2 linked regions of the Sphaerotilus microaerophilus genome follow. The main gene of each other region encodes a partner of the protein of the gene in region 2 in a complex. Links are inferred from orthologs where the notes say so. Each region holds a gene or a part of one and is shown on either strand. Other genes may lie near its edges.

The links.
Region 1: the proteins of trxA (region 2) and trxB are in contact, whole or in part, in a crystal structure (PDB 1F6M), measured with the Escherichia coli proteins. The link is inferred for Sphaerotilus microaerophilus from one-to-one orthologs.

What each region holds. Positions count from the first base shown.
Region 1 is NZ_AP025730.1:5,251,025-5,265,599, reverse strand. What follows is about bases 7,819-10,669. They hold trxB (thioredoxin-disulfide reductase), read right to left. Parts: upstream 9,805-10,669; coding sequence 8,833-9,804; downstream 7,819-8,832. Other genes in these bases: NGK70_RS22565 (Crp/Fnr family transcriptional regulator), read left to right, coding at 10,048-10,669; rpmB (50S ribosomal protein L28), read right to left, coding at 8,358-8,591; rpmG (50S ribosomal protein L33), read right to left, coding at 8,170-8,340; NGK70_RS22585 (hypothetical protein), read right to left, coding at 7,819-7,954. Also shown: NGK70_RS22615 (MATE family efflux transporter), read right to left, coding at 1-663; NGK70_RS22610 (sensor domain-containing diguanylate cyclase), read right to left, coding at 770-1,927; NGK70_RS22605 (YidB family protein), read right to left, coding at 2,072-2,578; purN (phosphoribosylglycinamide formyltransferase), read left to right, coding at 2,735-3,379; NGK70_RS22595 (RsmB/NOP family class I SAM-dependent RNA methyltransferase), read left to right, coding at 3,376-4,806; NGK70_RS22590 (DesA family fatty acid desaturase), read left to right, coding at 4,967-6,190; more of NGK70_RS22585, read right to left, coding at 6,260-7,818; more of NGK70_RS22565, read left to right, coding at 10,670-10,716; NGK70_RS22560 (IclR family transcriptional regulator), read right to left, coding at 10,789-11,691; NGK70_RS22555 (MBL fold metallo-hydrolase), read left to right, coding at 11,796-12,758; fahA (fumarylacetoacetase), read left to right, coding at 12,869-14,197; NGK70_RS22545 (DNA translocase FtsK), read left to right, coding at 14,317-14,575.
Region 2 is NZ_AP025730.1:4,265,966-4,280,638, reverse strand. The notes cover bases 1-2,949. They hold trxA (thioredoxin TrxA), read right to left. Parts: upstream 1,666-2,949; coding sequence 1,336-1,665; downstream 1-1,335. Other genes in these bases: NGK70_RS18230 (serine/threonine protein kinase), read left to right, coding at 1,924-2,949; rho (transcription termination factor Rho), read right to left, coding at 1-1,078. Outside these bases: more of NGK70_RS18230, read left to right, coding at 2,950-3,669; NGK70_RS18220 (H-NS family nucleoid-associated regulatory protein), read left to right, coding at 3,930-4,235; NGK70_RS18215 (TRAP transporter small permease), read left to right, coding at 4,449-4,991; NGK70_RS18210 (TRAP transporter large permease), read left to right, coding at 4,988-6,316; NGK70_RS18205 (TRAP transporter substrate-binding protein), read left to right, coding at 6,380-7,120; NGK70_RS18200 (type 2 periplasmic-binding domain-containing protein), read left to right, coding at 7,157-7,420; NGK70_RS18195 (cation-translocating P-type ATPase), read right to left, coding at 7,535-10,354; NGK70_RS18190 (CBS domain-containing protein), read left to right, coding at 10,541-11,236; NGK70_RS18185 (hypothetical protein), read left to right, coding at 11,854-14,673. UniProt on the Escherichia coli protein: Participates in various redox reactions through the reversible oxidation of its active center dithiol to a disulfide and catalyzes dithiol-disulfide exchange reactions.

The sequences.
Region 1 (14,575 bases), 980 kb from region 2 along the record:
CACGCCCAGCGCCGGCAGCTCGATGTGCCCGAGCGGGCCGTGCCAGCTCAGGCCATACACCAGCAGCAGCGACAGCGGCAGCTTCACCGCCAAGCCGCCCAGCTGCAGCAGCATCACCTGCTTGGGCCGGCCCACCGCGGTGTTGAAGCCGCGCCAGGCGGCAAACAGCAGCGAGGCCGGCAGTGCGAAGGCCAGCGCGCCCAGGTAGGCGCGGATGCGCGGCTGCAGCGCCTCGCTGGCGCGTGAGAGCGCCAGGAACGGCCCCGGGAAGGCCAGCAGCGTGCAACCCAGCAGCGACAGCGCCAGCGCGATCCACACCGCCTGGTGCAGCTGGTGGCCGGCCTCGTGGTGGCGCCCGGCGCCGAAGTTCTGGCCCACGATCGGTGCCAGCGCCATCACCACGCCCATCAGGCCGATGAAGATGGTGATGTAGCTGGCCGCACCCACCGCCAGTGCGGCCAGGTCCAGCGCCGAGTGGCGCGCCACCAGCAGGGTGTCGATGGTGCTGAAGGCCAGCACCGCAAGCTGGCCCACGAGCATCGGCCAGGCCAGCGGGACGATGCGGCCCACGCTGGCACGCCAGCGGTCCTGCCAGCGGCTCTGAGCGCGGAATGGCCCGCCGTCGCGGGCCGTTTCAAGGGGATCGAGGGGGGTGCCCGCCATGGAGTGCCAGTGCCTGTGCCGCCGCGGCATCCAGCCTGGGGCCGTGGGGCAGCGAGGATAGCGCCTGGGCGGGTGTCGGGCGCTGGGCCGGGGCGCGCGTCCCGGCTCAGGCGCTGGCGGTGCCGCCGATGGCGCTGGTTGCGTCGGTTCCGTCGGTGCCCGGGCGCTTCAGGGTCCGCGGCGGCGTGGGCAGCAGCTCGTGGATCACGCAGCGCCCGCGCCCGCGCTGGCGGGCGGCCTGCAGGGCGCGGCCGGCGGCGCGCACCAGGTCCAGGGTGCTGGCGGCGTCCTGCGGGTACATCGCCACGCCCACGCTCAGGCTGAGGCCGACCGATTCGTGGCCGATGTCCATCGGCACCGCCACGGCGGCCTGCAGCTTGTAGGCGATGGCTTCGAGGTGCTGCACGCTTTCGACCGGGTGTACCAGCAGGAGGAACTCGTCGCCCGCGAGCCGGCCGATCTGGTCGCCCAGGCGCACGCTGCTGCGCAGGCGCTGGGCCACGCCGCACAGCAACCGGTCGCCGACCTCACGGCCGTGCAGCTCGTTGAGCCGGTGGAAACCATCCACGTTCAGGTGCAGCAGGCCGACCCGGCTGCCATCGTGCTCGGCGCGAGCCCGTGCGGTGGCAGCGAGGTTGAGGAGGCGGGCGCGGCTGTGCAGCCCGGTCAGCGCGTCCTGGTCGTCGCTGCCGGGCTGGGACTGTTCGGCACGCACGCGGGCGGTGATGTCGCGCACCTGGCAGCGCACGACGGCATCGTCGTCGCCGACCGGGTCGGACTGCAGCTCATAGTGCAGCCAGCGCTGTTCGTTGCCGGTGGCAGGCATGTAGCGCAGCTGGCCGACGATGCGCCGCCGCTGCTGGGCCGCCTGCATCAGGTACTCGCACTGCAGTTCGCGGTCGCTGTCGTCCAGGCAGGCCAGCCAGACCGTCAGCGGCAGTTCGCGTGTGCCGGGGGGCAGGTGCAGCAGGTGGGCCAGGCCGGCGGACACCTGCAGCGCCTCGTCGCCCAGGCGCCAGGACCAGGCGGCCGCGTCCAGAGGATCCCTGGGCGTGACCTCGCGCGCTTCGCGGATGGTGTCGGCCCAGGCCGGGTCGCCCTGGGTCGCCTGCGCGATCTGGCGCTCGAAGTCCTCGTAGGTGCGCCCCACCGTGTCCAGCAGGGCCAGCCACTGCTGGGGGTCGGGAGGCGTCTGATCTGGTTGCAGGTGCAGCTGGCGCAGCTGTCGCGCCAGGGTGGTCGATGCCTCGGTCGGCAAGGGCATGGGTAGGCTCCCGTTCGAGCTGGTTGGATTCGCCAGCGCGGCGTGCACCCCGGGTGCACGGCCACGCCTCACGTTCCACGCTCTATCGGCGCAGGAGCCTCGGCCCTGAGGCCGGCGCCGCGTGGGCGCCGGCGCTGGCCAGCCTCAGGCGGAAGGATTCATCAGTTTGCCCAGCACCTGCGGCAGCAGGCTGCCCAGGTCGGCGCCACCGGTGGGCAGCTGGCCGTTGGGTGTCAGTGCATCCACCACCTGCGGCAGCAGCTGCGCCAGCGGGCCCGCCGCCTGGCCGGCGTCCAGCCCGACGCTCTGGGCCAGCTGCCCCAGCATGTCGTTGCCCAGCGCGCCCTGCAGTTGCTCGGGCGAGACCGGCAGGTTCTGGCCCGTGGAGACCCAGGAGCCGACCTGATCGGCCAGGCCACCCTTCTGCAGCTGCTGCACCAGCCCGGCCAGGCCACCCAGCCCACCCAGGGCGCCACCGCCCGCCTGGCCGCCGCCGGAGGTCAGCGCCGCCACCAGCCCTTCGACCATCTTGGCCGACCCGGCGCCACCGGCCCCGCCGAGTGCGCCCCCCAGGGCGCCTCCCAGCGAGTTACCCACCTGATTGGCCAGTGCGCCACCCACGGCACCCATCACGGAATCGAGCAGACCCATCACCATCTCCTGTCGGGAGTGAAAAAGATGCCGTGCACTATGTCACAGCTCCTCCGTCGCGGTGCCCGGCGCTGGCGGACGGTGCCCCCCATGTGGACAACAGCCGACGTGCCCCGCCACCGGGCTGCGCTGGCGGCTGGATACACTCGCCCACCCATGAAACGCATCGTGATCCTGATTTCCGGCCGCGGCTCGAACATGCAGGCCGTCCAGCAGGCCTGCCGGGTCGAGGGCTGGAAGGCCGAAGTCGCCGCCGTCATCGCCAATGTCCCCGGGGCTGCCGGCCTGGCCTGGGCCGCCTCGCAGGGGCTGGCCACCGCCGCGGTGGACCACCGCGCCTTCCCCGATCGGCAGGCCTTCGAGGCCGCGCTGATCGAGCAGATCGACCGCCATGCGCCCGACCTGCTGCTGCTGGCCGGCTTCATGCGCATCCTCACGCCCGGCTTCGTCGGGCACTACGCCGGCCGGCTGCTGAACATCCACCCCTCGCTGCTGCCGGCCTTCGGCGGGCTGCACACGCACCGCCGGGCCATCGAGACCGGCTGCAAGCTGGCCGGCGCGACGGTGCACTTCGTCACCCCCGAGCTGGACCACGGCCCCATCGTCATCCAGTCGGCGGTGCCGGTGCGAACCGACGACAGCGAGCACAGCCTGGCCGAGCGCGTGCTGGCCACCGAGCATGTGATCTATCCCCGCGCCGTGCGCTGGTTCGTGCATGGCGAGCTGGAGCTGGCCGGCAACCTGGTCCGCCATCGTGGCGGCGAGCCCCAGTGGCTCTTGACTTCCGGAGGTGCGGCATGACGCCCAAGGCCCTGTTCGAACTGTGCGACGAGCTCCTCAACACGGTGCTGCGCTTCGCCCAGCCGGCCGACACGGTGGTGTCGGCCTTCTTCCGTGCCAACCGCTCGCTGGGCGTGCGTGAGCGCCATGCGCTGGCCGAGACGGCCTACGCCGTGCTGCGCGAGCGCCTGAAGTACCAGTACCTGGCCAAGAGCGGCAGCGGCTCGATCGAGCGGCGCCTGGCCATCCTGGCCTGGCAGGGCAGCGAGGCCTTCCTGCGCGCGGCCACCACGCCGGCCGAGCAGGAGTGGCTGGCGCACACGCAGAAGATCAACTTCGGCAAGCTCGCCCAGGTGCAGCGCGACAGCCTGCGCCACAACCTGCCCGCCTGGCTGGCCGAGGCGCTGCAGGCTGAGGTGGGCGAGCAGTTCTGGCCGCTGGTCGGGGCGATGCAACAGAGCGCCGGGCTGGACCTGCGCGTCAACACCCAGCTCACCAAGCGCGATGCGGCGCAGGCGGCGCTGGCCGCCGAGGGCATCGACACCGTGCCGACGCCCTGGTCGCCCATCGGCCTGCGCGCCGTCGGCAAGCCCACGCTCAACCGCACCGAGGTCTTCAACCGCGGTGAGGTCGAGGTGCAGGACGAAGGCAGCCAGCTGCTCGCCCTGCTCACCGAGGCCCGGCGCGGCGAAATGGTGGTGGACTTCTGCGCCGGTGCCGGCGGCAAGACCCTGGCGCTGGGCGCGATGATGCGCAACACCGGCCGGCTCTATGCCTTCGACGTGTCAGCGCACCGCCTCGCGGCGCTCAAGCCCCGGCTGGCGCGCAGCGGCCTGTCCAACGTCTACCCGGCCGGCATCGCGCATGAGCGCGACGAGCGCATCAAGCGCCTGTCGGGCAAGGTGGACCGCGTGCTGGTGGACGCCCCCTGTTCCGGCCTGGGCACGCTGCGCCGCAACCCCGACCTGAAGTGGCGCCAGACGCCCGAGGCGGTGCTGGAGCTGGTGGCCAAGCAGCAGTCGATCCTGAACAGCGCCGCGCGCCTGCTCAAGCCCGGCGGCCGGCTGGTCTACGCCACCTGCAGCCTGCTGCGCGCGGAGAACGAGGCAATCGCCGAGGCCTTCAGCGCCGCCCACCCCGACTTCGAGCCGCTGGACGTCGCCGAGATCCTGCAGCGCCAGGGCGTGGCCGACGCGCGGGCGCTGACCGTGCCGGCGGGCGCGGCAGCAACGGCTGCGGTCGAGGTGGACCGTGCGGTTGAAACCGCCGAGACTGCTGGTCCCGTTGAATCCATTGAACCCGCTGAAGGGGCTGAAGGGGCTGAAGGGGCTGAGACGGACGCGAACGCCGCCGTGGAGGCCCCGGCCAGCGTCGCGTCCTACCTGCGCCTGTGGCCGCAGGTGCACGGCACGGACGGCTTCTTCGCCGCAGCCTGGCGGCGGCGCTGAGCGCAGGGTCCACGCGCACCCGCGCCCCGCGCGGGGCGGGCCGGCCATGCCCTGACCCGGGCAGGGGCCCCGCCGTGATCCGTAGAATCTCCGACTGCTGGCTGCGTGCCGGCCGGGTGGCCTGAATGCGCCAGGTCCCGCGACGTACGAAGGTGCCCTGATGTCCGAAGTCTCCCTGTTTGGGTCCGCCCTCGTTGCCTGGCTCGCCGATGGCCTGCTCGCCGCCAGTTGGTGGGAGGTCCTGCTCTACACGCTGGCGGTGACGCACATCACCATCGCCGCGGTGACGATCTTCCTGCACCGCTCGCAAGCGCACCGGGCACTGGAGCTGGGGCCGTTGCCCTCCCACTTCTTCCGCCTCTGGCTCTGGCTGACCACGGGCATGGTGACCAAGGAGTGGGTGGCTATCCACCGCAAGCACCACGCCAAGTGCGAGACGCCGGACGACCCGCACAGCCCCGTCACGCGCGGCCTGCGGACCGTGCTGCTCACCGGCAGCGAGCTCTACCGCAGCGAGGCGAAGAACCAGGAAACGCTGACCAAGTACGGCCACAACACGCCGGACGACTGGGTGGAGCGCAACGTCTACAGCCGTTTCGTCTGGCAGGGCGTGGCGCTGATGCTGATCTTGAACGTGCTGCTGTTCGGCGCGGTTGGCCTGACGGTCTGGGCCGTGCAGATGCTGTGGATCCCGATCACCGCGGCCGGCATCATCAATGGCATCGGGCATTACTGGGGCTATCGCAACTTCGAGGCGGCGGACGCCTCGACCAACATCTCGCCCTGGGGGTTGATCATCGGCGGCGAGGAGCTGCACAACAACCACCACACCTACCCGACCTCGGCCAAGCTGTCGGTCAAGCCGCATGAGTTCGACATCGGCTGGGCCTACATCCGGGCGATGGAGCTGCTCGGCATGGCACGGGTGCGCAAGACGCCGCCGCAGCTCAGGCTGGGTGCTCCGAAGCCGGTGGCCGACAGCCAGACGCTGGAGGCGGTGATCGCGCACCGCTACGAGGTGATGGCCAGCTACGCGCGCCAGCTCCAGCAGGTCTGCGCCGACGAACTGGCCCGCCTGAAGGCGCAGGGGGCGCAGAACACCCAGCGCTGGGCCGACATGCGCCTGGCGCTGCGCTGGCTGCACCGCGACGTCGAGAAGATCCCTGCGGCCCTGCGTGCCCAGGTGGACAGCGCGTGTGGGCAGAGCGCTGCGCTCACCAAGCTCGTGACCATGCGCGAGGAGCTGCGCGCCCTGTGGACGCGCACCAACGTGTCGGCCGAGCAACTGGTCGTCGACCTGCAGGCCTGGTGCCGCCGGGCCGAGGACAGCGGCATCGCGGGGCTGCAGGAGTTTGCCCGCACGCTGCGGGCGGTGCGGGCCTGAACCGCATCTCCCGTCTGCCCCCGCCAGCCCTCACCTGCCTGCGCTCACCCGGCGCGCTGTGCGTGATCGTCAGGTGGGCTGCACCGGTTCGGGCTGCGGCTCATCCCGCAGTCGGGCCAGGTCGTAGAGCAGGAGCAGATCGCGGAAGGTGGCCAGGTCCACCGTTGGCAGGCCGCTCTCGCGCAGCAGACGCGCGCGCAGCCAATCCAGCGCGATCGAGGGCTGCGTCCAGACCTGGGCAAGCCGTTCGAGCAGGTCCGGTCGGTCGTCGAGCGACTGGCCCTCATCGACCGCGTCCGGCCCACCCGCCGCAGCGTCTCCCATCGGCGGCACCCGCAGGTTGTACAGGGCCTCCAGCTGGGCGCTGACGCGCTCGTGGTTCCAGGGCTGGTTCATGGCTCGGTAGAGGTCCAGCAGGCGCAACAGCAGCCAGGGGCTCTTGCCCGGCCGGGTCTGCAGCGCGTTCTCCAGGATCGTGGCGGCGGCGCCGTGGTAGCCATCGGCGATCATGCGATCGACCTGCCTGACGGCGGGCGCGTGGCCATTGCCGGCCAGGCTGGGCTCACCAAAGTCCGCGCCCACCCACTGGCGGGGCGGTGCGGCCGCTGCCCGGGGCGGCCCGGCAGGGGGGGCCGGTGCAGCCGTTGTGCCGGTCGGGGTCATGGTTGGTGCGGCCGCGCCGGACGGGGGTGCGTGGGGCGGCGTCTGCGACGTGCTGCCAGCCTCCGGCCAGTGCAGCGGTGGGGCGGCAGCCGCAGGGGGCAAGGCGTCGCGCCAGGGGGTGATGGAATCGACCGCCGGAAGGTGCATCGGCATGGCCTGCTCGGTCGGCTCCGCAGGTGGGTCCAGGCTGTGGCGTGCGTGGCTGGCGGCGCTCAGGCGTGGCAGCAGGCGCTCGCGGGCGACGCGCAGCAGCAGGGCCCCGGCGAGCACGCCACCGGCGGTGGCCGCGATGGCGCCCCAGCGCTGGAGGGTGTCGCTTTCCTGCCGCTCCAGGCGCAGCTGCAGCGCAGCCAACTGGGCCCGGGACTGGCGCTGCTCTTCCTGTATCTGCTGCATCTCGCGCAGCCAGTCGGCCTCGATGGGGCGCAGGCCCTGGTCACGTGGGGCGGCCAGGAGCCGCTGGGGCGGTGGCTGACGCTGGTCCAGTGCGGCCAGCACGGCCGACACCAGCCGGTCCAGCGCCGGCTCTTCCAGGCTCAGGCGGGCGCCGCCCGTACCGGGCGTCGATGGAGGGGCCGAGCCTCGGAGGGGCGCCACGGAGACGCGGGCGGCCCGCTCCGTGGGTTCGTCGGCGGGTGGCGTTGCTCCAATGGCAAGGTGCATCCGCGCGGCTCTCGCCGCACTCGTCGGCGGTGGGGGTCGGCGAGGTGCGGTGCCTGTGGCGGGTGGGTCGGCCAGGAGCGTGAGTTCGCGGGCGTAGTCGGCGCCGCAGCTGAGTTGAACGAGGGCCCGCACGACGGGCTCGCTGACCTCGGCGCTGCTGTGGACCTGCACCAGCACCTTGCCGTCCTCGGCCAGTGGCGTGGTGCGCACCTGGGTGGCATCGGCCGGGATCTCGTGCTCGCCCTGGATCAGCCGCACCTGGATGCAGTCGGGGCCGAACCGGGACGGATCGGTTTCGAAGCCGCGCACATGCAGGTGCAGCACCGGCGGCTGGCCAAGCGTGATGTGCTGCCTGACAGGCTCGATCGACTGGGCAAGCGCCGCCTGCCCGCAGGCACAGGCCGTCGTGGCGATGATGGTGGCCAGCAGGTGCTGCATCGGCGGTCCCCTCCTCTGTGGCACGGCAGTCGCCGCGCTCCTGAGCATGGTGGGGCCTGTGCCGCCAAAGTGGATCCCCCTTAAGGGTGATCTGCTGCGGGGCCAGTGGCGGGGTCAGCGTATGAGCCCGCAGGAAACGACAAAACCCGCTGCGGCGGGGCCGGAGCGGGTTCGCGGATGCAGTCATTGGCAGACCAGAGGCCTGCCAAGCTGGATCACTTCAGCTTCACTTCCTTGTACAGGACGTGCTTGCGGGCCTTGGGGTCGAACTTCATGAATTCGAGCTTTCCGGGCGTCGTCTTCTTGTTCTTGGCCGTGGTGTAGAAATGGCCGGTCCCCGCAGTGGATTCCAGCTTGATCTTTTCGCGTCCGCCTTTGGCTGCCATGGTGAGTTACCTCCGGATCACAGTTCGCCGCGGGCGCGCAGGTCGGCGACGACCTGATCGATGCCCACCTTGTCGATCAGACGCAGAGCCGCATTGCTGATGCGCAGGCGCACCCAGCGGTTCTCGGTCTCCAGCCAGAAGCGACGGTACTGCAGGTTCGGCAGGAAGCGACGCTTCGTTTTGTTGTTGGCGTGGGAGACGTTGTTCCCCACCATCGGGCGCTTGCCCGTGACTTGACAGACGCGTGCCATGACGCTTCTCCAGACTTGTTTCGATGCGACCCACAGAGCAAGCCAGGGCGCCGGACCGGGTGAATGACCCGGCGGCTGCGCGTCCCAGAAGATGCTTGACGAAGCAAGCACCCGCGAACAGCTTGGTGTTGGCCCCTCCGGAAATGCAGGGCACTCCCGGGTCCAATTGCGGCAAAACGCTGATTATAGCCAGCTCACGGCCGGCCTCACAAGTGCGGCCGCTGGATGCCCGTTTGGCCGGTCAGGCGCCACCCTGTTCCAGGAAGCGCTGGGCGTCCAGCGCGGCCATGCAGCCGGTGCCGGCGCTGGTGATGGCCTGGCGGTAGACATGGTCCTGCACGTCGCCGGCTGCAAAGACACCGGGCACGCTGGTCATGGTGGCGAAGCCGTTCATGCCGCCGCGGGTGATGAGGTAGCCGTCCTTCATCTCCAGTTGGCCCTGGAAGATGTCGGTGTTGGGGTGGTGGCCGATGGCGATGAAGCAGCCGCGCACCACCAGGTCCTTCGTGCTGCCGTCAACCGCGCTCTTCAGCCGTACGCCGGTGACGCCGCTGGGGTCGCCCAGCACCTCGTCCAGGGTCTGGAACAGGTGCAGCTCCATCTTGCCGGCGGCGACCTTCTCGTGCAGCTTGTCGATCATGATCGCCTCGGCGCGGAACTTGTCGCGCCGGTGGATCAGGTGCACCTTGGAGGCGATGTTGCTGAGATACAGCGCTTCTTCCACGGCCGTGTTGCCGCCGCCGACCACGCAGACCTCGTCGCCCCGGTAGAAAAAGCCGTCACAGGTGGCGCAGCCGCTCACGCCGCGGCCCATGAAGGCCTGCTCGGAAGGCAGGCCCAGGTACTTGGCGCTGGCGCCGGTGGCGAGGATCAGCGTGTCGCAGGTGTAGCTGCCCGAGTCGCCGCGCAGCTCGAAGGGACGCCGGCTGAAATCGACTGTATTGATGTGGTCGAACACCAGTTCGGTCTTGAAGCGCTCGGCGTGCTGCTGGAAGCGCTGCATCAGGTCCGGACCCATCACGCCGGCCACGTCGGCGGGCCAGTTGTCCACCTCGGTGGTGGTCATCAGCTGGCCGCCCTGGGCCATGCCTGTGATCAGCAGCGGCTGCAGGTTGGCGCGTGCTGCATAGATCGCGGCGGTGTAGCCGGCCGGGCCCGAACCGAGGATCAGCACCCGGGCGTGTCGCGCAGAAGAGGAGGGGGGTTGTGTCATGGCGTGGGCCGCAAGCCGCAAACTTTCATTTCCGGGCGCCGCGCTGTTCATTTCAGCGATGCTTCGGTTAGAGTGCACGGCACGTCGGCATGTCGTATTGGATGCGGTGTGAAGCTTACCCTGTGTGCAGGGGGGCTTCATTGCCAGTGGTTACCGGGGGACGCTGGACGGTTGCCGTCCGGAGGCATGCGTCGACATGAGACACCACTTCAGAACAAGTTGACCAAAAAGGAGTGCCCATCGATGGCGATGCTCTCGAATCTCGATTTGATCCGGCGCGTGCCGCTGTTCTCGATGCTCACCAACGAGCAGGCCCAGACGATCGCCGACGGCGTCATCAAGCGGCGGTACCGGCGTGGGGAGATCATCGTCGAGCAGGGCCGCAAGTCCGATGCGCTGTTCATCCTGCTGTCGGGTCGTGCGCGTGTGATCACGTCTGACGCCCGGGGCCGCGAGGTCATCCTGGCGGTGCTGGAGGCGGGTGACTACCTCGGTGAGATGAGCCTGATCGATGGCGAGCCGCACTCCGCCACCGTGCGCGCCGAGGTGCAGACCGACGTGCTGGTGCTCGGCCGGCCCGAGTTCGGCGCCTGCCTGCCTGAGGCCTCCAGCCTGAGCTACGCGATCCTGCGTGGCCTGGTGGCGCGCCTGCGCAATGCGGACCGGCAGATCGAGTCGCTCGCGCTGCTGGACGTGTACGGCCGCGTCGCCCGTGCGCTGCTGGACATGGCGGTCGAGGAAGAGGGCCAGCGCATCATCCGCAGCAAGGTGTCCCGCCAGGACCTGGCCAAGGTCGTCGGTGCCTCGCGCGAGATGGTCAGCCGGGTCATGAAGGACCTGGAGGAGCGCGGTCTGATCGAGACCCAGGAAAACGGCTGGGTCGTGCTCACCGACCGCCTCGCCACGCGCTGAGGTCGCGCCGCCGCCGTGGCCCCCTGCGTGGCCTCGGCGGTATTGCCGGTATTGGCGGCCGCTTTGGCGGCGTCAGTCGGGAGCGTGCCCGTCGGTCTGGCGGGTCAGTTCGTCGGCGCAGGCCTTCAGCGCTACGCCGACCCGGCCGGTGGCCTGTGCATCGAAGCAGGCACTGTGGCCGATGGCCGTGATGGCCACGACGATGCGCCCTGCCATGTCGAACACCGGCGCCGCCAGGGCGCTGACGCCCACCACCGCCTCATCCACCACGCCGCCCAGGCCGGTGGCGCGCACGCGCTGCAACTCCTGTTCGAAGGCCGCGTCCAGACCGGGTGCCGGTTGGCCCGGCGTGCCTGGCAGGGGCGCCGGATCGGTGCCCAGGCGGAAGCCCTCGGCCGCAGCGGCCCAGGCGGCCTCGGCGGCCAGCGCCGCCAGCACGGTCGGCCGCGGCAGGTAGGCCGCAAACACCTTGCCCGTGGCCGTGCCGCGCAGGCTCATCACCATGCCGTGGCGCATCGCCACGTGTACAGGGGAGGGCGCGTATTCGATGCGCACCACCGCCGGCCCGCGGTTGCCCCAGACCGCCAGTGCCACCGTGTGGCCGAGCTCCACCGCGAGGCGCGTCATGCGCTCGCTGGCCAGGCGCAGCGGATCGAACTGCTGCAGGCTGATCAGCCCCAGTTGCAGCGCGAGCGGTCCGAGTCCATAGTGGCCCGTCGTGGCCTGCTGCTCGATCAGCCCGAGCTTCACGAAGCTCACCAGGTAGGGGTGGGCCTTGCCCGGCACCATGTCGGCCGCACGCGCCAAGTCCTTCAGCGCCATCGGCCGGCCTTCCTGGACCAGTGCACGCAGCAGTTGGCCGCCGACCTCGATGCTCTGGATGCCCCGCTGGGGGCGATTGTCGGGGCGGCTGTCGATGTCTTCGTCGTCGGCCAGGCCGGAGTCGGATCGGTGACTGGTTCGTGTAGATGCCATTGTTTGTTAGACATCGTTGAATTTGTTGATTATCATCTGATCTGTTTTAGGCATGGTCGAATCAGTTAGATGATCTTCGGCCTCACCCCTCCGAGGAGACCCCCATGAACGCCCCCACCAAGACCTTTGCCTCTGCGGCCGACCTGGAAGAGAAGAAGGTCAGCTTCGAGAAGCTGTCCGACCACGCCTGGGCCTACACCGCCGAGGGCGACCCGAACACCGGCATCGTCATCGGCGATGACGCGGTGATGGTGATCGACACCCAGGCCACCCCGGTGATGGCCGAGGACGTGATCCGCCGCATCCGCGAGGTCACCGACAAGCCGATCAAGTACGTCTGCCTGAGCCACTACCACGCGGTGCGCGTGCTGGGCGCCGCGGCCTACCAGCCTGAGCACATCATCGCCAGCCAGGACACCTACGACCTGATCGTCGAGCGCGGCGAGCAGGACAAGGCCAGCGAAATTGGCCGCTTCCCCCGCCTGTTCCGCAACGTCGAGAGCGTGCCCGCCGGCCTGACCTGGCCCACCATCACCTTCACCGGCAAGATGACGCTGTGGCTGGGCAAGCTGGAAGTGCAGATCCTGCAACTCGGCCGCGGCCACACCAAGGGCGACACGGTGGTCTGGCTGCCGCAGGACCGCGTGCTGTTCTCCGGCGACCTGGTCGAGTTCGACGCCACGCCGTACGCCGGTGACGCCTATTTCCAGGATTGGCCGCAAACGCTGCAGAACATCGCGGCGCTGCAGCCCGAGAAGCTGGTGCCCGGGCGCGGCCCGGCGCTGAAGAACGCCGCCGAGGTGCAGGCTGGTCTGGACGGCACGCGCGCTTTTGTCAGTGACCTCTTCGCCAGCGTCAAGGCCGGCGCCGCCGAGGGCAAGGCCCTGCGCGCGGTCTACGAGGAAACCTTCGCCAAGCTGCAGCCCAAGTACGGCCAGTGGGTGATCTTCAACCACTGCATGCCGTTTGACGTCACCCGCGCCTACGACGAGGCCACCCAGTTCCCCGACCCGCGCATCTGGACCGCCGAGCGCGACGTGCAGATGTGGCAAGCCCTCGAAGGCTGAGCGTGGACACGGCGAGGCCCACTGCGGGCCTCGCCGTGCCTCGCGAAGCGGGCCGGCCTGCCAGCCGGCCCGTGGATCTGGTGACACGACGCAATGTGCCAAGGACTCCAATGCTTCTCGACCCTTCCCACGACCCGGCCCTGACCAGCTGGGTGGCCTCCGCCCAGGCGGTGGGCACCGACTTCCCGATCCAGAACCTGCCTTATGGATGTTTCCGGCGCATCCGCCGAGCCGGCCCTGCCGAGCCCTGGCGCATCGGCGTGGCCATCGGCGACCAGGTGCTGGACCTGGCTGCCGCGGCCCAGGCCGGTGGCTGGTCGGCCGAGGTCGCCGCGCTGCTGGCGCCGCTGGCCGCTGGGAACCTGAACGCCGTGATGGCGCAGGGCAGCGCCGCGCGCCGCGTGCTGCGCAGCGCCCTGCAGGCCGCGCTGAAGACCGGCAGCGCGCAGCAGCCTGCCCTGGCGCCTTGCCTGATCGCGCAAGCCGACGTCGAGTTCAGCCTGCCCTGCACGGTGCACGACTACACCGACTTCTACACCGGCATCCACCACGCCACCGCGGTGGGCAAGCTGTTCCGGCCGGACAACCCGCTGCTGCCCAACTACAAGTGGGTGCCCATCGGCTACCACGGCCGGGCCTCCTCGCTGGTGGTCAGCGGCACGCCGATCCGCCGGCCCAACGGCCAGTTCAAGCTGCCGGGCACGCCCGAGGGTGCGGCGCCGGACTTCGGCCCCTGCCGCCGGCTGGACTACGAGCTGGAGCTGGGCGCCTACGTCGGCCGCGCCAACGCGCTGGGCGAGCCGGTGGCGATCGGCCAGGCGGGCGAGCACCTCTTCGGCCTCGGTCTGCTCAACGACTGGTCCGCGCGCGACCTGCAGGCCTGGGAGTACCAGCCGCTGGGGCCCTTCCTGTCGAAGAACTTCGGCAGCGTCCTGTCGCCCTGGATCGTCACGATGGAGGCGCTGGAGCCGTTCCGCGTGCCCTTCACCCGGCCCGAGGGCGACCCGCAGCCGCTGCCCTACCTCGACTCGGCCGAGAACCGCGCCGGCGGTGCCCTGGACATCCAGCTGCAGGTGCGCATCCAGACGGCGCAGATGCGTGCAGCCGGCGAGCCGGCGGTGGCGCTGATGCAGTCCAACTACCGCGACGCCTACTGGACGCTGGCGCAGCTGCTCGCGCACCACACCGTCAACGGCTGCAACCTCAACCCCGGCGACTTGCTGGGCAGCGGCACTCAGTCCGGCCCGCAGCCGGGGCAGGGCGGCTCGCTGCTGGAGCTGACCAGCGGCGGCAAGCAGCCGATCACGCTGCCCAACGGCGAGACCCGCACCTTCCTGCAGGACGGCGACACCGTTGAGCTGCATGCCTGGTGCGAGCGCGAAGGCGCGGCGCGCATCGGCTTCGGGCCCTGCAGCGGTGTGATCCTGCCGGCACCGTGATCGGGGTGGCACTGGCGCGGCGGTGATATTGCCCGTCAGATGCCGCCGCGGCAGCCCGGGGAACGATCCCGGGCCGCCCGCCTCCAAGCCGGGATCGTGCGTTCGTCCACAATCCTGGCATGACCTATTCGCTCGGCACGCTGCGGGGAGCAGCGCCTCCGTCTTCACCTGATCCGGCCTCCGGTACGGCCGCGCCCGGCACCGGCCTGCAGCGGCTGCTGACGCGCTGGCGGCTGCAGCTCGTGCTGGCGCTGGGCGGCCTGCTCTGGCTGCTGTGGTTGATCGCGATGTGGACCCACGATGCCGGCGATGCGGCCTTCTCCACCTCCGGGGATGGCTTGGCGCTGCGCAACCGCGCCGGGCTGCTGGGCGCCTGGG
Region 2 (14,673 bases):
GCAGGATCGACGGGTAGACGCGCTTCTCGGCCATGCGACGATCCAGGTGGATTTCGCAGTTGCCGGTGCCCTTGAACTCCTCGTAAATGACCTCGTCCATCTTCGAGCCGGTGTCGATCAGCGCCGTGCCGATGATGGTCAGCGAGCCGCCTTCCTCGATGTTGCGCGCCGCGCCGAAGAAGCGCTTGGGGCGCTGTAGCGCGTTGGCGTCCACACCGCCGGTGAGCACCTTGCCGGAGGACGGCAGCACGTTGTTGTAGGCACGTGCCAAGCGGGTGATCGAGTCCAGCAGGATCACCACATCCTTCTTCAGTTCGACCAGGCGCTTGGCGCGCTCGATCACCATCTCGGCGACCTGGACGTGGCGAGCGGCCGGCTCGTCAAAGGTCGAAGAGATGACCTCGCCACGCACCGTGCGGACCATTTCGGTCACTTCCTCGGGGCGCTCGTCCACCAGCAGCACGATCAGGTGCACGTCCGGGTGGTTGGCCACGATGGCGTGCGCCAGATGTTGCATCATCACCGTCTTGCCGCTCTTGGGCGGCGCGACCAACAGGGCGCGCTGGCCTTTGCCGATCGGTGCGATCAGGTCGATGATGCGGCTGGTGATGTTCTCTTCATTGCGGATCTCACGTTCGAGCTTGAACTGTTCCTTGGGGAACAGCGGCGTCAAGTTCTCGAACATGATCTTGTTCTTGCTCTCCTCCGGCGTCATGTCGTTGACGCGGTCCACCTTGACGAGGGCAAAGTAGCGCTCGCCATCCTTGGGCACGCGCACCTCACCCTCGACCATGTCGCCAGTGTGGAGGTTGAAGCGCCTGATCTGGCTGGGCGAGAGGTAGATGTCGTCCGTGCTCGCCAGGAAGCTGGCGTCCAGTGCGCGCAGGAAGCCGAAGCCGTCCGGCAACACCTCAAGCACGCCGTCGCCGAAGATCTGCTCACCCTGCCGGGCGCGCTTCTTCATGATGGCGAACATCAGCTCCTGCTTGCGCATGCGGCTGGCGTTCTCGATCTCGAGCGTTTCAGCCATCTTGACGAGTGCCGAGATGTGCTGTGCCTTCAGTTCGGAAAGATGCATGGGAAGGGCGAACCCTGGAATTCGAGGCTGCGTCTGGCCCTCAACGCATGCCGGAAGGTCGGTCACCTGGGGACCCGAGCGATGCACCTGAGCGGAGGCCGATCAGCTCGGGGTGGCAATGCAAGGTGGGGAAGGTGAGCCGACGCTGTGCGCGATCGTGAGAGGTGAGGGCGCTGCAATGCTTGCGACCCGTTTCACGCTCCTGCGCACAGTGGCTGGAGGCGAAACCAGACAGATTCTGGCTTCGCGAGCACCAATTATAGATTCTGGGAGACGAATTCAGTCAACTGCACCTTGCTCAGTGCACCGACGCGCGTGGCAGCCAGCTGGCCGTTCTTGAAGATCATCAACGTCGGGATGCCGCGGATGCCGAACTGGGCCGGCACAGCACGATTCTCGTCCACGTTCATCTTTGCCACCTGCAACTGATCGCTGAACTGGCTGGCTACATCGTCCAGGAGGGGCGCAATCATCTTGCAGGGGCCGCACCACTCGGCCCAGTAATCGACCAGAACCGGCTTGTCCGACTTGATCACGTCCAATTCGAACGAAGCATCCGAAACGTGTTTGATGAGATCGCTGCTCATGAAAGCTTCCGTGGGTGGCTGAAGGCAGACCGAAGCATCGGCCAATGGCCGTGATTCTGGCACGAAGCCGCCTGGAGCACCGATGGACGGGCGTTACCGGGTGCTGCCGGGTCCGTCGTTGACGACTCGACGTTGTTCCCGCGGAATCGGGCGGGATCGCGCTGCTGTTCGGCAGATCCTGCTTGCGGGGGCGCGGTTCCAATGCGCACGATCGGCCCTGCGTGTGCGCAGAAGGGCCTTCTCCGTCGACCGCCCTGCATGAACGCTTTGCAGCCCTCATCGGCCAGCCAGCCCGGTTTCCCCGCGCAGATCACGCAGCGCCGCTTCGGTCCCTTCGGGCTGAAGCGGTTGCTCGGACGCAGTTCCCTCACGATGGCCTGGCTGGCCGAGGATTCGCGCAGCATGCAGGATGTGCTGCTGATGCTGCCGCGGCGAGCCAGTTCTGCGGGCGCCGAGGGCCTCAAGCGGGCGCTCGATGCGGCGCGACGTGCCGCGCGCATCGACCATCCGCGGCTGCAGGCACCTTCCGAGATCGGGCAGTACGCCGGCTGGCTCTATGTGGCCTGTCAGCCTCGCCAGGGCGCCCAGACATTGGGAGAGTGGTTGAACGGGCGTGCCGAGGTCAACACGGCGCTGGATATCGCCAGTTGGTGCAGTGATGTCCTGGACGGACTGGCTGCGGCGCACGACGCGGGCCTCACGCACGGCGATGTCGGCCTGCACAGCCTGCTGATCGATCGCGCCGGCCGCGTGATCCCCTGGGGCCTGGCAGTGGTGGCGCCGCCACCGCTGACTGAAGGCGGGGTTGCCAGCGAACGGGACGTGCTTGGCGTCGGCCTGCTGATGCATCAGTTGCTCAGCGGCACACCACCGCTGGGAGAGGCCGATTTGCCGTCCGTGCTGGGTCGTCTGGTACGCGAGCCGGTGCGCCTGCCGGCCACGCTGCCCCAGCCGGTACCGGAGGTGCTGGCCGCCATCGTCGATCGGGCGACTGCCACGCAGGCGTCGCGGCGTTACCTGAGTGCGCGCAGTCTCTTTCGCGCCGTTGACGAGTGGCGCCAGAACGCCGCCGAGGGCCGCGCGAACGTGCTTGCCATCCTGTTGGCGCGCTCGCGGGCGGCGGGTCACCTGCCCGCCTTGCCAGGTCTCGCGGCCCGGGTGTCCAAAGTCGTCGGGATGGATTCGGAGCCGCTCCAGTCGGTGGTGGAGCTGATCCTGGAGGATCCGGCCCTGGCGCTGGAGCTGCTGCGGCAGCTCAACACCGCAGCGCAGCGGGCACCGGATGCCGACCCGGTCACCAGCGTGGGGCGTGCCGTGCAGCTCATCGGCCTCCGGGGGGTGCGGCGTGCCGCCGGCGCGCTCAGGCCCTGGCCCGGATTGCTGCCCGCCACCCAGGCGGCGCCTCTACGGGTTGCCCTGCTGCGTGCGCGTCAGGTCAGCTTGCTGGCCCGGCTGCTGGCTCCTGCGGGACTGCCGCTCGACATGGTCTCGCTGGCGGCGCAACTGCAGCAGCTCGGTCGCTTGTTGGTGCTGTACCACTTCCCGGACGAGGCGGCCCAGATCGCCGCACTCATGCGGCCAGCACCACGGGTCGAGGAGGGCGACGAACGGCCTGAGTCCGAGCCTGACGAGGCCCTGGCGGCCCGGCTGGTGATCGGCGTGGAACTGCCCGCATTGGGGCGTGCCGTGCTACGCCAGTGGGGGGCAGACCAGGGGTTGGAGCTGTTGGCAACGCCTCTGGGGCGTGACCAAGCTGTCCGGGTGCCCCAGCATGCACCCGACTGGGTGCGGCTGGTGGCGAGTTGTGCCGGCGAGACGCTCGATGCCTGGCAACGCGTGGGATTGTCGATGGAGCGCGATTTGGAGCACGTCGCTGCTCGCTATGCCAGGACGCTGGATGTCAAGGCCGTCGACCTGCGAAGTGCAGCCGAGCGATCACAGCTGGCAACGCAGAAAGCGCTGAAGCAGGAGGCTGATTCGCCTGGCTCGAGCTTGAGAAGGTGACGAGCCTGAACCCTGGCACTGAGTGCTAACGGTTAGGGCTGCTTCGTTCCCGACCTGACCCGGTTGGCCGCGCCCCCATGCAGGGAGGCCCGTCAACGGCGATTGTAGGCTACCTTGGGCGGTCGGCTGACAAACCCCCTTGATGACAACCCCGGGCACAGGTTGTGTGGCGCTGGTTTTATAGTCTGCTGATCTGCAGTTGCCCAATTGTCTTGTTCGTCCCCGTTCTGGGGACCGTTGTCAGCCCATTGCAGTCGTCGATGAAAAACCAGGACCTCGTCTCGATCGAAGATCCAGAAAAGCTCGTTGCGATCCGAAAGATCCGCCGGCTGATGGATTTCTGGCAGATCAGTCTGCATGAGCTGCGAGGCAAGCCGACCGTGATGCCGCTTGCGAAGGCGGCGCCTGTTCTCCGCTATCGTCATCCCGTCTCTGGACTGACGTGGGACGGCGAGGGTGGGCAGCCCGACTGGCTTCGCGCCGCACTGCTGCGCGAGGGCTACACGGTGGATGAACTTCGCCGTGCCGCGCAGCCGGATGGCGAGGCCTCGACGGTTTCTGTCTGAAGCTGCGCCCGTCCCGCACAGACGTGGCAGCAGTGCCGGGAAAAGCCGCGGAGTGGCCATGATCCTATGCCGGTGAGGCATATCAGGTAGGTTTGACTTTGCCTGGACGGCATTGCTCGGCATCGCCACAATCGCGCCGCCTGCGCTTGGCGTGGGACAGACCCTGTCCGGACTGCGGGAAAGAAGCCACCGGGCGACAACGAGGAGATGACGATGCAAGAACCGATGCCGGATGCGCCCGGTGATGCCTTTGCCGGCTTTGGTCCCGTGGGGCGAGCGCTGGTGTGGCTGTGCAAGCTGGGCTCGGTGCTCGGCGGGCTGATCTTTGTGGCGCTGGTGAATATGTCGATCGTGTCCATCGTCGGTCGCAAGCTGGCTGCCACGCCGGTGCCCGGTGACCTGGAACTGATGCAGATGGGTTCGGCCGTCGGTGCGGCCGCCTTCTTCGCCTACTGCCATCTCACGCGAAATGACGTGAAGGTGGACTTCTTCACACAGAACTGGAACCCGCGCACGGTGGCCTGGCTGGACGCCTTCGGCTCGCTGCTCGTGGCGCTGTTTGGTGTGTTGATCACTTGGCGCACCTGGATCGGCGCGATGAACCTCAAGGAATACGGCGAAACCTCGGCGATCCTGGGTTGGCCGGTGTGGGTGGCCCAGGTGCTGATGGTGCCGGGCTTTGCGCTGTTGGCCGCGGCTGGATTCTACATGTGTTTCCACTTCATCACGCACGTCGGCAAGGGGGCAGTGAAATGAGCGGTATTGCCGTCGGGGGCTTCATCTTCCTGGCTCTCATGGTCCTGTTGGTGGTGCGCGTGCCCATCGGTATTGCGATGTTCATGGCGGGGGCGGGTGGCTACATCTTTCTCAATGGCGGCGAGAGTGCTGGCCTGCTGAACACGCTGAAGAACGCCGCTTATGCCCGGCTGTCGAACTACGACCTGGCGGTGCTGCCGCTGTTCATGCTGATGGGGCAGTTCGCCACCCATGGCGGCCTGAGCCGCAGCCTGTTCCGTTTCGTGAGTGCCTTCCTGGGGCACCGGCGCGGCGGCATTGCGATGGCGGCAGTGGGCGCCTGCGCGGGCTTCGGGGCGATTTGCGGCTCATCTCTTGCTACTGCCGCGACGATGGGCCAGGTGGCCCTGCCTGAGCTCAAGCGTCATGGCTATGCCGGCAGCCTCGCCACCGGGGCCTTGGCCGCAGGTGGCACGCTGGGCATCATGATCCCGCCGTCGGTGCCGCTGGTGATCTATGCCATCCTGACGCAGGAGTCGATCGGCAAGCTCTTCATGGCCGCCGTGCTGCCGGGGATCATCGCGATGGTGGGCTACATGCTCGTCATTCAGATCCTGGTGGCCTGGAAGCCGCACATCGGCCCGGCCGGTGATCGCACGCCCTGGCCGCAGCGCATCAAGGCGCTGATCGAGGTGCTGCCGGTGCTGCTGGTCTTCGTGGTAGTGATCGTGGGCATCTACGGTGGTTGGGCCAACCCCACCGAGGCCGCGGCAATCGGCGCCGCCGCTTGCGGCGTGCTGGCGTTCCTCACCGGCGGCATGCGCCTGAAGGGCTTGATGGACAGCGCGCTGGGCACGGCCCAGGCCACGGCGATGATCTTCCTGGTGCTGATGGGTGCAGACATGCTCAATACCGCACTGGCGCTGTCGCAGATGCCGGCCGAGCTGGCCACCTGGGTGCAGGGCAGCGGCCTGCCGCCGTTGCTGGTGCTCACCGCGATCCTGGTGATCTACATCTTCCTGGGTTGCGTGATGGACTCGCTGGCGATGATCCTGCTGACCATCCCGATCTTCTACCCGATGATCATGGGCCTGGACTTCTGGGGCTTGAACCCGACGGACAAGTCGGTCTGGTTCGGTATCCTGGCGCTGATGGTGGTGGAGATCGGCCTTGTCCACCCTCCCGTGGGGATGAACGTTTACATCATCAACCGCCTCGCGAAGGACGTGCCCCTGACGGACACGTTCAAGGGGGTGGTGCCCTTCCTGCTGTCGGACTTCGTGCGCATCGTGGCGTTGGTGCTCTTCCCGAGCGTCTCGCTGGTGCTCGTCCGGTCTTTCGGCTGACGGATTGCGCGGCAGCATCTCGGCCTCAATCCCGACCTTAGCAATCAGAGATAGGAGACAGACATGACATCGAGGATCGTTCCCAAGCTGGCCGTGGCCGCCGCCCTGGTCGCCAGTGCCTTCGGCGCCCAGGCCCAGCAGGTGGTGCTCAAGGTGCACCACTTCCTGCCCAGCACCTCCAGCTCCCAGGTCAAGCTCATCCAGCCCTGGTGCGACAAGGTGCAGAAGGAGTCCAAGGATCGCCTGAAGTGCCAGATCTATCCTTCGATGCAGCTTGGCGGTACGCCGGCGCAGCTGATGGACCAGGCCCGTGACGGCGTGGCTGACATCGTCTGGTCGGTGCCCACCTACGCGGCGGGCCGGTTCACGAAGTCCGAGGTGTTCGAGCTGCCGTTCATGACCACGACCTCGAAGGGCAGCAGCCAGGCGCTGTACACCTACATCCAGAAGAATGCGCTGGACGAGTTCAAGGGCGTCAAGTTGATCTTCAACCACGTCCACGACGGTACCTTGCTGCACTTTCGTGACAAGAACGTCACCAAGCTGGAAGACTTGAAGGGCCTGAAGATCCGTGCCGCTACGCGCATCAACTCGCAGATGATCGCAGCGATGGGGGCGGTGCCGGTGCAGATGCCGCTGCCGGCGGTGCCCGAGTCGCTCTCCAAGGGCGTGATCGACGGTGCCAGCGTGCCCTGGGAAGGTGCTCCTTCCATCAAGCTGCAGGAGATCGCCAAGTTCGCGCTCGACACCAGCCCCGGCATGCCGCGCATGGCCAACACGATCTTTGCCTTCGCGATGAACTAGGCCAAGTACGACAGCCTGCCGGCGGACCTGAAGAAGGTGATCGACGACAACTCCGGCCTGGCGACCTCCGCCTGGGCGGGTGAGTCGGCGTTCGACGCGATCGTCGGCCCGCACCAGAAGATCGCCCGCGACGCTGGCCAGAAGATCACCTTCATCGACCAGGCCGAGTACCAGCGCTGGGTCAAGGTGACGGAGCAGATCGACGACGAGTGGATCAAGACGGTCACTGCCAAGGGCCAAGACGGCAAGAGGCTGTTCGAGGAAGCCCGTGCGTTGATCAAGCAGTACTCCGCCAAGTAATCGCCTCGCCCGGCCGTCGGCCGGGATCTGAGGGTGCTTGCTTCGAAGCCGCCAGAGACCTTGTCGTCGCCGGCGGCTTCTTGTTTTCGGGCGGCCGCCTGGCCTGCTGAACGTTCAGCGCCCGGGCCGCCGCCGCCAGGCCTTCTCGATTTCCACTGCCGCCATCACGACCGCGGCGCCCAGCACGCAGAGTCCCAATTCGGCCGGGCTCAAGGCCTGGGTGTGGAAGATCGCCTGCAGCGGCGGCAAGTAGATCACCGCCAGTTGCAGCAGCAGCGTGAGCGCCACGGCAGCGGTGAGTGCAAGGTTGCTGCGCAGGCCAAGACGCCACAGCGGCACCGTCTCGGAGCGGATCACCAGCACATGGCCCATCTGGCCCAGGGTGATCGAGGTGAACACCATCGTCTGCCAAGCGGGGTTCTGCTGCGCCAGCGCCCATGCCTGCACGCCCAGGCTGAGGCCGCCCATCAGCAGGCCCACCCACAGCGCGTGCTGCCACAGGCCGTGGGCGAACAGCGTCTCCTGCGGCGGTCGGGGCGGGCGCTGCATGACGCCCGGCTCGGCGGGCTCCTGCGCCAGGGCCAGGCCCGGCAGGCCGTCCGTCACGAGGTTCACCCAGAGGATGTGGATGGGCAGCAGCGGCAGCGGCATGCCCAGCAGCGGGGCCAGGAAGAGCAGCCAGATCTCGGCCGAGTTGCCCGTGAGCGCATAGCGCACGAATTTGCGGATGTTGTCGAAGATGCGCCGGCCCTCGCGCACCGCGGCGACGATGGTGGCGAAGCGGTCGTCCAGGAGCACCAGCGCGGCGGCCTCGCGGGCCACGTCGGTGCCGCTGCGGCCCATGGCCACCCCGATGTCGGCGCGCTGCAACGCGGGCGCGTCATTGACGCCGTCGCCGGTCATCGCCACATAGGCGCCGCTCGACTGCAGCGCATCGACGATGCGCACCTTCTGTGCCGGGTCGACGCGGGCGTAGACGCGGCAGGACGGGGCCATCGCCGCGAGCTGGGTGTCGTCCAGCCGGGCCAGCTCCGGGCCAGTCAGCACCAGCGCCCGGTCATGGGGGGAGGCGGTCCGGTCCTCGACGATGCCCAGCTGGCGGGCGATCGCCAGCGCCGTGGCGGGGTGGTCGCCGGTGATCATCACCGGGGTGATGCCCGCGGCACGGCACTGCGCCACGGCCTGGGCCGCCTCGGGGCGGGGCGGGTCGATCAGGCCGATCAGGCCGAGAAGCTCCAGTTGCGCCTCGGCCTGGTTGCAGTCGAGCTGGCGCAGCGTGTCCAGCGTGGTCTCGGCCGGCCAACGCCGCTGGGCGAAGGCCAGGACACGCAGGCCCTGGCTGGCGAGGCCCTGTGCGAGCGCCATCCAGGCGCCGCGCTGGACGCCAGGCTCCGAAAGCAGGTCTTCAGGCTGGTTGGCGTGGGCGGCGTCGCCTGGCAGCGAGGGAAAGCTGCTGCACAGGGGCAGCACGCCCTCGGGCGCCCCCTTGGTCACCAGCAGCCAGCCGCTGTCGCGGTGGCGCGGGTGCAGCGTGCTCATGCGCTTGCGCTCGGCATCGAAGGGCCATTCGTGCGCGCGGGGCAGGCGTTCGCGCAGTGCCGCCAAGTCGTAACGGCCGGTGGCCGCCGCAGCGGCGACCAGGGCCGTCTCGGTCGGATCGCCGAGCCAGCCCTCCGATTCGGCGACGTCTTTGGCATCGGGGCGAGGATGGGCGTCGCTGCACAGGATCACCGCACGCCACAGTGCCGCTTCGGCGGTGCGCGTGGGCGTGGGGAGGTCGTCGGGCAGCAGGTGGATGCTTGCCACGCGCATGCGGTTCTGCGTCAGGGTGCCGGTCTTGTCCGAGCAGATCGTGCTGACCGAACCCATCGTCTCGACCGCCGGCAGGCGCTTGACCAGCGCGTTGGCCTGCGCCATGCGGCGCGCGCCCAGCGCGAGCAGCACCGCCACCACCGCTGGCAGGGCTTCGGGGATCGCCGCCACGGCCAGTGAGATCGCTGTCAGCGCCATCAGCAGCGGCGGCTCGCCGCGCAGCAGGCCAAAGGCAAATACCACCGCACAGATCACCAGCACCACCAGTGACAGCCGCTTGCCCAGGCCCGACAGGCGCTGCTGCAGCGGCGTGCTGCGCTGATCCGTGCGGTCCAGCAGGACGGCCACCTGGCCCAGCTGGGTGGCCGCACCGGTTGCCACCACCAGCCCCTCGCCGCGGCCCTGCGTGACCAGCGTGCCGCGGAAGGCCAGGTTGAGCCGGTCGCCCACCGGGTGCTCGCCATCGGGGTGTGCCGCCAGGGCCGCGCTGTGCTTGTCCACTGGCACGGATTCACCGGTCAGCGCCGCTTCATCGACGCGCAGCCTGGCGGTGTCGTGCAGGCGCAGGTCGGCCGGCACCAGGTTGCCGGCTTCGATCAGTACCACGTCGCCAGGCACCAGTTCATGGGCGGCCACGGGCTGGGCCTGGCCGTCGCGGCGCACCAGCGCCATGGGCGTGCTCAGGCCGCGCAAGGCGGCCAGGGCCTGGTCGGCCCGGTATTGCTGGAACAGGCCCACCGCGGCATTCAGCAGCACGATCAGCAGGATCACGATCGCGTCGGTGCGCTCACCCATCGCCCAGGCGACCGCGGCAGCGGCGAGCAGGGCCAGGATCATGAAGTCGCCGAAGGCCTCGGCCAGCCGGCGCCACCAGCTCACCGGGCGCGCCTCGGGCAGCTCGTTCGGGCCGTGCAGGGCCCTGCGATCGGCCACTTCCTGCCCGTGCAGGCCGCGGCTGGGGTGTACCTGCAGGTGGGCAGCCACGTCGGCCGAGCTCATCAGGTGAGGCCGGGCTGGCACAAGCGGCGGCACACCGGAGGTGCCGCTGCGGTGGTCGGCGGCTTCTGGCGGTGTATCGGCGGTGGCGGGGCGGGCGGTGGTGGGCGTGGGATCCAGGGCCATGGTCGGCGGGGTTCGGTCGCTGGGCCGCGTGGCGGCCGGGCAGGGTGCTGGAAGTATCCTCGCTGTCCGGTTGGTGTTCAGTCCTGCCTGATCAAGCGTCCTCCCTTTGCTGCAGGCCTGTCACGTTCGGGGCCTCGTCGTGCGGCGCTATGCTCGGTGCCGGGATCACCGCGGGAGCGCATGGCCATGTTCCACGTGTACGGTTTGGCCGGCAGGTCGGCCTGGGTGGGTCAGGATCTGCTGGAGCCTGTGCGCCCGGTGGAGCGCAGTCGAGCGATCGACCCCCCGATGCCGGGCGAGGCGGCGTTGCAACCGTCGGCGCAGCGAATCTCCGCGCTGCATGCCTACGCCGGGGAGAGCGGCGACACGCCCGTACCGCCACGGCGTGTGCGCCTGGCCGGCGAGATCATGGCCCGGCCTGCCATCTGCGTGGGCATCGATGCCCCTCTGGTGGAAATCTGGGGTGAGCTGGAGCGGCGTGCCGTGCGCCAGCTGCTGGTGACCGACGCGCAGGGGGCGTTGGTCGGCCTGGTGTCCCGGCACGATCTGCTCGGTCCCGCCTGGCCCACGCTGCTGGGCGAGCATCTGGCTGGCGTTGCCGCTGGTGCCGATCTGGGCAATGCGCGCCTGCTGGCGGCGATGCAGCGCGGTGTGCAAAGCTGGCGGGAACGGTCCGGCCGCACGGCAGGGCAGTTGCTGCGCAGCCCGATTCCGGCCGCCCAGCCCGACACCGAGCTGCGCCGGATCGCCGCCGTGCTGGTCGACACCGGCCTGCCCGGGGTGCCCGTGGTCGACGCCCAGGGCCATCCCTTGGGCTGGGTCGGCCGGCGCGAGTTGCTGTTCGCCGTGGCCACCGACCCTCCGCTCGATCTCTGGGGCTGAATGCCCTGGGGTGAGAAATCTGCACAGATTGCGGCGCCATTCCCCCTTGAGCGGGCGGGTTGGTGATTGCCAACAAACGTGTGCGCCATGTTGTAATCTGCTGATGCACTGTAAGATTTGTTCAATTCCTGAGATCGAACTTCGCACTTTTGGTGTGGCTCGACCGGAGGCATGCGACTGATGACACGGTGAGGCGGCTCGGGCAGGTCTCCAGACCTGTCGGGGGCGGCGTCGATCCATGGTGGCTGAAGCAGGCCGCTGTGCGGTGGCTCAGGTTGGCGACCAGTTGAAACTATTTGATGCGGATGGCGCTGCGGTGGATTTCACGGCACCGGGCTGCAGGGGCCTGGGCTGTCGTGCCAGGTCGGCCGTCATCCTTGCCGCCACGGCCGTGGGGGCGCCGACGAAGCGATACAAGGCTGACGATGGGTGACTTCGGATCTTGGGTGCGTTGGGCTGGACGCCGGTTGCACACTCTGTGTTTTGCCTCGCGCTGTCTCGTCCTGGCTGCGATGGGCTGGTTGGCCGTGGCGCCCTTCGGGTCGTCGGCCGAGGCCGCGTCTTTCGTGTGGTCGTCGTGGGCTTGCCAGTCTGCGGACTGCACGCAGGTCGGCAGCGTGACCCGCTACAGCAACGTGATCGCCGCCGGCGATCTGGCTGCAACGGGCAACCGCAACCGCGACCTGCTGGTCACGGTCGTGAGCCTGCGTGGCGGCGCGACGGTCAGTCAGGCGCCCAGCTACACCACCGGCGCCAGCTACTTCGAGGGGCAGGTGATGCTGCCCAACCTCGCGAGCAACGCATCCCAGGTGGTGTTCCGGCTGGATTTTGTGACGGTGGGGGGAACGGCCGCGGATCCGATCGATGTGCCGGTGTACTTGCGCAGCATCGACACCGATGGCAACCTGAGTTCGATCACCGGTGGGGTGACGGAGCGCATCGAGTACATGCCGCCATCCGTCACGGTGATTGCCGGGTCCCAGCTCGAGTCGGCGACAGCCTACGACGGCGGTGTGGCTTTCAGAGCAAAGGTGTGTACCACCGCGGACGCCTTGATCGGTTGTTCGGCCGTCGGCAATTACCCGACCTATTCGCTCGCGACCGCCCCCGCATCCGTGGCAGCAGAAGCCAATTACAGCGCCGGGGTCTCGTCAATGACCTTTGCGTTCGGGGGAGAAATCCCTGCGGCCGGTTCGGGTGGGACCGCGTACCTGCCCCGCCTGTTCGGCATGCAGGGCGGCATCCTCGTGGCACCGAACATGACGGCGGCCGTGACGATCGCCCCGACGGTGGCCGGTCCGGGTTCGACCGTGAACGGCAGCTTGGTTTGCACGAACCGGGGAACGTCGGCAGCCACCAGCGCCACCTGCACGGCCAGCGCGCTGGACAGCGCTGGCGCGGCCGTGGCGGTCACGGTCGGCGCCTGCACGGCCAGCAGCGGCAGCGCGGCCAGCCTGCCGGCGAGCGCGACGCTGAGCTGCCCGATCAGCTACACCCAGCCGGGCACGGCCAACAGCGGCACCAACGCGGCGCCCACCGGCGTCACGGTGACCGCGACCACCAGTGCCGCCAACGAACCGGCGGGCAGCACGGCGGACAACAGCGCGACTGACAGCGTGGACACGATCGACGCGATCGACGACACGGCGGTCAGCACCCCGGCGGGCACGGCCACCAGCGTGAGCGTGCTCGGCAACGACCAGGTCGGCACCGTGCTGGCCAGTACCAGCAACGTCACGCTCAGCCAGATCAGCCTGCCGGCAGTGGCCGGCCTGAGCTTCAGCACGACCACCGGCACGATGGCCGTCACGGCCGCGACGCCGGTGGGCAGCTACGTGCTGACCTACCAGATCTGCAGCAACCCGGCGCAGACCCCGGCGGCCTGCGACCAGGCCACGGCGACGATCAACGTCACCGCCGGCCCCAACATGACGACGGTGGTGGCCATCGCCCCGACGATCGCCGGCCCGGGCGCGAGCGTCAGCGGCAACATCACCTGCACCAACAGCGGCGGCGGCGCAGCCACCAGCGCCACCTGCACGGCCAGCGCGCTGGACAGCGCTGGCGCGGCCGTGGCGGTCACGGTCGGCGCCTGCACGGCCAGCAGCGGCAGCGCGGCCAGCCTGCCGGCGAGCGCGACGCTGACCTGCCCGATCAGCTACACCCAGCCCGGCACGGCCAACAGCGGCACCAACGCCGTGCCCACCAGCGTCACGGTGACCGCGACCACCAGTGCCGCCAACGAACCGGCGGGCAGCACGGCAGACAACAGCGCGACCGACAGCGTGGACACGATCGACGCGATCGACGACGCGGCGGTCAGCACCCCGGCGGGCACCGCCACCAGTGTGAGCGTGCTCGGCAACGACCAGGTCGGCACGGCGTTGGCCAACACCGGCAACGTCACGCTCACGCAGGTCAGCCTGCCGAGTGTGACCGGGCTGAGCTTCAACACCGCCACCGGCGTGCTCAGCAGCAGCGCAGCCACCCCGGTGGGCAGCTACGTGCTGACCTACCAGATCTGCAGCAACCCGGCGCAGACCCCGGCGGCCTGCGACCAGGCCACGGCGACGATCAACGTCACCGCCGGCCCCAACATGACGACGGTGGTGGCCATCGCCCCGACGATCGCCGGCCCGGGCGCGAGCGTCAGCGGCAACATCACCTGCACCAACAGCGGCGGCGGCGCAGCCACCAGCGCCACCTGCACGGCCAGCGCGCTGGACAGCACCGGCGCGGCCGTGGCGGTCACGGTCGGCGCCTGCACGGCCAGCAGCGGCAGCGCGGCCAGCCTGCCGGCGAGCGCGACGCTGAGCTGCCCGATCAGCTACACCCAGCCGGGCACGGCCAACAGCGGCACCAACGCGGCGCCCACCAGCGTCACGGTGACGGCCACGACCAGCGCGAGCAACGAGCCCTCAGGCAGCACGGCAGACAACAGCGCGACCGACAGCGTCGAGACCCTCGACGCGATCGACGACGCGGCGGTCAGCACCCCGGCGGGCACGGCCACCAGCGTGAGCGTGCTCGGCAACGACCAGGTCGGCACGGCGCTGGCCAGCACCAGCAATGTGACGCTCAGCCAGATCAGCCTGCCGGCAGTGGCCGGTCTGAGCTTCAGCACGACCACCGGCACGATGGCCGTCACGGCCGCGACGCCGGTGGGCAGCTACGTGCTGACCTACCAGATCTGCAGCAACCCGGCGCAGAGCCCGGCGGCCTGTGACCAGGCCACGGCGACGATCGACGTCACCGCCGGCCCCAACATGACGACGGTGGTGGCCATCGCTCCGAGCGTGGCCGGCCCCGGCGCGAGCGTCAGCGGCAGCATCACCTGCACCAACGCCGGCTCGGCCGCAGCCACCAGCGCCACCTGCACCGCCAGCGCGCAAGACAGCACCGGCGCGGCCGTGGCGGTCACGGTCGGCGCCTGCACC